DNA from 2 places in the Paracerasibacillus soli genome. Region 1 is predicted to be linked to the other one. Evidence: predicted binding sites of a transcription regulator. Region 1 holds the regulator's gene; the other holds the start of a gene.
What was found. The regulator Rex, encoded in region 1, represses fermentation and respiration genes when NADH is low (regulators of the CRP and FNR family bind a similar motif). The targets are predictions, from matches to a motif close to TTGTGAAATATTTCACAA.

Region 1 (3,436 bases):
GTGATGTGCGTCGGCCATTTTTTGCTCAACAGCACGCAACTCTTTTTCTTGCGCAATTAAAGGTTCAAATACGTCAATCATTTCATTCCAAATTGTCTTTTCCGATTCAAGTTCCGTGTGTTGCGATAAATAACCAATTGTTAATTGTTTTGTTTGGAATATATCCCCAACATCGTAAGTTTCTTGATGAGCCATTATTTTTAATAATGTAGATTTCCCAGCACCGTTACGACCAACAATCGCAATACGATCACGGTCTTTAATTTCTAATTTTATATTATTTAAAATTTCTTCAGCACCAAAGGATTTTGAAATCCCTGTTAGTTGCATCAGTATCATGATATTTCACCTCAAAAAAGCATCATTATTTATAAGGAAGTTTAAAGGGCTCAAAAATATGATACCCGGTCCTTATTTATCACAGACTATATGGTTATCACTTCAAGCGTGGAAGTGTCAATTAACAGAAAGTCAAAAGCCCGATTCGTTCGGGCCTAAAAGACGTAGGTTACAATGGTATTGCAACAGGAAGTTGCGAACGTAGCCTTTGTTCCCATAAGTAGGGAAAGTGCGGTTATCTATCTTTTTAAACACGCCCGATAATCATATATATATCATTATAATGGTAGTTGTCGTTAAAGTGTAGCTAAATTAAGTATTCCACGCAATACATTTGTGAATATAATCACGATTTTATACCATTTTTCTGTAAAAATTGGTATAGTAGAAGAAAAGGTTCATTATCTTAGGGGTGAGAGAATGACTGATTTTACACATTTTAACAAAGAAGGTCGGGCACATATGGTTGATATTAGTGAAAAGTCCGAATCGGAAAGAATTGCTGTGGCGCGCTCAAGTATTTTTGTAGCAAAAGAAATATATGAGAAGATTATTAATCTTTCAGTTGAAAAAGGGGATGTGCTTGCTGTTGCACAAATTGCAGGCATCATGGCGGCAAAAAATACTTCGCAGATTATTCCAATGTGTCATCCTTTGCAATTAAAAGGAATAAACATTACATTTGATTGGAAACTAGATGAAGCAACATATGAATTAGAGATAATATCTACAGTTAAAACAAAAGGGCAAACAGGTGTAGAGATGGAAGCGTTAACGGCAGCATCAGCAGCTGCCTTGACAATATATGATATGTGTAAGGCAATTGATAAAGGAATGACGATTGGTCAAACTTATTTAATAGAAAAAACAGGTGGAAAATCTGGGGATTACAAACGTTCGTAACGAAGAAATAAACAAAGTCAGCTAGCAGCTAGGAGGAATAATAATGGAACAAAGTAAAATTCCACAAGCAACAGCAAAGAGATTACCGTTATATTACCGATTTTTAAATAATTTACAGCACCAGGGGAAAAATCGCGTTTCCTCAAAAGAGTTGAGTGAAGCAGTTAAAGTTGATTCAGCGACAATACGACGAGATTTTTCCTACTTTGGGGCTTTAGGTAAAAAAGGTTATGGATATAATGTAGAGTATTTGCTTGGGTTTTTTCGTAAAACATTAGATCAGGATGAATTAACCGAGGTTGCGTTAGTTGGAGTAGGTAATTTAGGAACTGCTTTTTTAAAATATAACTTCTTAAAAAATAATAATACGAAAATCGTAATGGCTTTTGATGCAGACGAAAGTAAAGTAGGAATGGATTTCGGTGGAATTCCTGTTTACCATATAGATGAACTAGCGGAACACGTTGGTAATGTGAAAGTGGCTATCTTAACGATTCCAGCGACGGAGGCTGACAATATTGCTGAGAAGTTAGTTGAACATGGCATTGAAGGGATTTTAAACTTCACACCAGCTCGTATTACGGTGCCTGATCATATTCGGGTACATCATATTGATCTCGCAGTTGAATTGCAAGCACTTGTTTATTTTCTAAAACATTACCCATTAAAAAAAGATGATTAAATAGACATGGCTGGGACAAAACCAAAGTGTCAGACCCCTCCCTCAACTACTACACGCAGTATGAAACACGGAACTTTTTACTAGTTATAGTATTTGAACGAGGATGTCAGACTGTCCCAGCCTCATTATCTTTTTTTTGAAGTTTTAAAATGTAGCATCATCAATCTAATTGCTAAACCAAAATCCAGTGTAGCAATGGCTGCAATTAATAGGGTTGTAATATTCCACACGGTATCTTCTACACTTTGTATTGCAATGAATAGGAAAAAGGTTCCCATGAGAAAGTATACTATTCCTTTTGTAAGTAAAGAATTTCGCATTGTTTTTTATCCTCCAAATAGGTGTAAAATTACTTGTGTCTTTTGTTGTATATCTTCTGGGAGATTAAAGTTAAAATATAAGGCGATTGCATTCATTAACATATGTACAGCAATAGGTACAAGTATCCGTTTTGTTTTTACATATAAAAAGGCAAATACAAGTCCCATGGAACTATAGACGAGAATATGCTCTGGCTCTCCATGAATGAAACCGAACGCTAAGGCCGATAAAATTGCGGCAACAAAAAAGTTTGTTCTCTTATAAAGTGTACCGAAAATGATTTTTCTAAAAATAATCTCCTCTAAAATAGGTGCAATCAATGTTGTGATAATGATAAAGGCAGGAAATAACTTTGCAATTTCTGTAATAAAGCGTGTGTTTTCTGATTGTGTTTCGACATTGAATACATATAATTCGATTGCGCCAGCTATACCTTGTCCTAAGAAGGCCATAAATACACCAACGATAATCCACATTATGGTAGATTCCGCGCCAGTTGCGTTTTCATCTACACCCGCCTTCATATCGGGTTTCATCAAGAATAAAACGGCGATTAAACAAGCAATGAAAGCAAATATAGAATAGTATACTACGATTGTTGCATTTTCAAATGGAAGCCATTTAAGTAAGGGTGGGACGACGATTAAATTTGAATACTGCATAATGAAGTAGGCGATGATGACCCACCAATAACGTTTAGCCAATGAGAAAAACTCCTTCTTGATTTAATTTTATCTTCAATACTTTGTATGAAAACATGTATGAAGTATTTTAACATAATTAACGGTACATATCGTATATTATAACTCATTCAAAATGTATGAAGGCTTTTTAAAAAAATGTACAGGATCAAACTATCTTGTATGTATTTGCTAATTCCCTTATTCACAGTAATGCCTCGGTACAAAACTTCGCATATCTTAGGGTGCTGCCTCAGCATGGGTATAGTGAGAATAGTTGAAATTAAAAATCACATCGTACATAGGAAAACATTAAATGTGACAAGCAATTGACATTTTTACATAAAAAAGAAGTACAATACTTGCATTTTTTTTATAAATTAATTAATATATTAATTGGTGTTAGCACTCGCAATAGAAGAGTGCTAATAAAAATATGAGGAAAAGGATTAAGGAGGTTGTCTACATGATTAAACCACTAGGAGATCGCGTTGTCATTGAACTTGTAGAA
Region 2 (3,436 bases), on a different contig from region 1:
TTATTATGACATGAAATTTTTAAAAAAACATCGGACTTTTTTCATGGGATAATATACCCTTGGGGAAGTGGAGGGAGAACAAATGAAATATCCCCAAAGAATCCTTCATTCTATGGGGACATATCGCTGTACAGATAAAATAAATAATCCAAAAAATCATTTGCATCTTCTTCATAAAGTTCTTCTCCGTTTATATAAATCGTTGTAACTTCTAATGTATCTAAATGACGATCATTATAAAATGAAATCAACACATCATGTTTCTCGTTATCAACATGCATCATACCATGAAAATCTACATGATCGGTATCTTGATTTTTGTTTGTGTATTCCCAACTACCAGTGGTAAAAATATAATCAAATAGTTCTTCAATCGTAATTTCTGGTGAGTCTTCAAAATGAGAATATTTAATTGTGTCAATGGAATTAATATGTATTGGCAAAAAGTAAGAAGGTATGCCATAAACGAGAAAAATGAGTACAGCAGAGAATATAATACCTAGCCAACTAGTTCCGCCATTTTCTTTATATAGTGTCTCGCGATCTATCTGATTCGGCTTCATGTGTCGAATCAATTTTACTTGTTGTTGTACACGCTTTTCATATAAAGCATTTCCGTATAATCCTAAAAGAACAGATACCCCAATTTGAATGGCATAATCAATGGGGTCTGCGCGAAGGTCCATACTGTACTCGTAACCGAGAAAGTATAATAAAATATCGATGCCGAGAAATCCTAATAAAATAAAAATGATTGGTTTATACATTTTTCGATAACCTAACCAAAATAAAGAGAAGAAAAATGCAGCAAAGTTAAAAGATAGCCCATTTTTTTTCGATGCCTTTTCCCATTTTATTTCATATAGGTCTGCCTTTTTTCCTACAAATAAACGTACATCCTCTTCAAACTGATGTACAAATAATTCTTTATCTTTTATTTCCGCACTGTTTCCCGAATCATCTTGTGTGTGAATATTACTTTCAATCGTCTTTTCTAAAGGGTATCCACATTGTGCGCAGTAAAATCCATCGTGGGAGTTTTCAGTCTTACATCTTGAGCAAATCAATATGTCACTCCTCTCTATCATGACAAGTTGTCTACTTATTTTTATTTGCTGTTATCAATATCAACCATGTGCTAGTTTGATAAGATTTATCTATGAATATACGTGTATTGTAACGCAAGTCGCAGCAAAATAAATAGTTGGATATAGAAGCCTGTTTTATTTTTATGTCATATTACATTTAAAAATGATATTACTTTTATATCTTAATGGACATATTAAGTGAAAAGAGGGCTTTATGGCAAGGGTAAATAGGGCTGGGCATAAAGTAGTGAGGGGTGAATGCGTGCTATTTTATATTAATATAAAAATTCACTTACATCCTTTCGGAAAATTTTGTCTGTGACTTTTGTCACAAAATGTATAAAAACAATTGAAGATTTTGTGACATATTAGTTTTGAAATGGAAAATGTAAAAAAATAGGAATAAAATTACATAGTTTCAAAAAGTCTTTTGATCTACTTATCATTCGTTCAGGTTAGAAGAATTGAATCTCATGTTAAAGTGGTTCACATACTGAAGACAACTAAATAGAAAGGGGATAATTATGAAGAAGAAATGGATTGTACTAGGCTTAGTTATTACTATTGTCACAATGTTAACAGGTTGTGATCTAAAAGTATTAGATCCAAAAGGGCCAGTAGCTGAAAATCAGGCCAACGTTATTAAGATTTCCATGTGGACGATGGCCTTTATCGTGATAACAGTTGTTTCACTGTATATATTTATGCTGACGAAGTATCGTGCTTCAAAAGCGACTAAGGATTATAAACCACCACATATTGAAGGTAGTAAGGTATTAGAAACAATCTGGATTATTATACCGATACTTATCGTTGCTTTCTTATCAGTTGTTACGATTAAATCAACAAGTGAAGTTGAAGCAACACCAAAGGGTTATGAGGATCAGGAACCGCTCATTATTTATGCGGCATCTTCAAACTGGAAATGGCATTTTAGTTATCCAGAACAAAATATTGAAACTGTAAATTACGTTAACATTCCGGTTAATAGACCGATAGAATTCCGACTATATTCTTATGGACCTATTACGAGTTTATGGATTCCGCAACTTGCGGGTCAAAAATATGCAATGAGTGACATGGTGAATACGTTACATTTACTAGCAGATACACCAGGTTCTTATTTTGGACGAAATGCTAATTTTAGTGGAGCTGGTTTTGCTGAAATGGAGTTTGAAACATTGGCAATGCCACAAAAAGACTTTGATAGTTGGGTAACAGATGTGAAACAAACAGCAGATAATTTGACGGAAAAAGACTTTAATGGATTATTAAAAGATGGACATGTTGGTCGTAAAACATATAATGGGACACATTTAACATTCTTACCAGCGCCTGAAGGGGAACATGCTGGACACCATCATATGAAAATGAATGAATAACATTGTTTGTACATTTAGTTATCGTGATAGAACGAATGAAAGAAAAGTAATGTCATAGCAAAAAAAGGAGTTACAACATGAAGGAATACTTTTCAAGATTTGCAGTACCTCATAGCGAACCGATGATTGTTATGTCACAAATCGCGATTGTCGTTGTATGTATCGCAATCGTTGCTGGAGTAACTTACTTTAAAAAGTGGGGTTATCTCTGGAAAGAATGGCTAACAACCGTTGATCATAAAAAAATTGGTATTATGTATATTTTATCTGCATTACTTATGTTATTTAGGGGTGGAGCAGATGCGTTGCTCATGCGGGCACAAACATCCATGCCTGCAAATGGTTTATTAGATGGACAACATTACAATGAGATTTTTACAACACACGGTGTTGTGATGATTTTATTTATGGCAATGCCATTTGTTATTGGATTAATGAACGTCGTTATCCCATTACAAATTGGTGCTCGTGATGTTGCATTTCCACGATTAAATGCACTTAGCTTTTGGTTGTTCTTCTTTGGGGCGATGTTGTTTAACATTTCGTTTGTAGTTGGGGGTTCACCTGATGCAGGTTGGACAGCATATTTCCCACTTGCAAGTAATGATTTTAGTACAAGTGTCGGGATGAACTACTATGCTATTGCAATTCAGATTGCAGGTATTGGTACATTGATGACCGGTATTAACTTTATTACGACAATATTAAAAATGCGTGCACCTGGTATGAAATTAATGAAGATGCCTATGTTTACATGGTCCATCCTTATTACAAATGTCATTATTGTTTTTGCCTTTCCTGTATTAACAGTAGCACTTGCACTAATGACGATGGACCGTTTGTTTGGAACACAATTTTTCACGATGGCAAATGGTGGAATGGACATGCTTTGGGCAAACCTATTTTGGGTTTGGGGACATCCAGAAGTATATATCGTAGTACTTCCAGCATTCGGTATCTATAGTG

Region 2: the regulator Rex is predicted to act here: its motif matches at 1,405-1,422, upstream of qoxA (cytochrome aa3 quinol oxidase subunit II).

The regions. Positions count from the first base shown of each region.
Region 1 covers NZ_JBHLWL010000062.1:125,944-129,379, reverse strand. The annotation lists gene ACFFIS_RS16090 (ABC-F family ATP-binding cassette domain-containing protein) at 1-339, opposite strand, end outside; gene moaC (cyclic pyranopterin monophosphate synthase MoaC) at 760-1,242, shown strand; gene ACFFIS_RS16080 (redox-sensing transcriptional repressor Rex) at 1,286-1,924, shown strand; gene ACFFIS_RS16075 (YdiK family protein) at 2,050-2,244, opposite strand; gene ACFFIS_RS16070 (CPBP family intramembrane glutamic endopeptidase) at 2,251-2,949, opposite strand; gene groES (co-chaperone GroES) at 3,362-3,436, shown strand, end outside.
Region 2 covers NZ_JBHLWL010000022.1:412,662-416,097, forward strand. The annotation lists gene ACFFIS_RS08670 (DUF2628 domain-containing protein) at 111-1,067, opposite strand; gene qoxA (cytochrome aa3 quinol oxidase subunit II) at 1,613-2,470, shown strand; gene qoxB (cytochrome aa3 quinol oxidase subunit I) at 2,548-3,436, shown strand, end outside.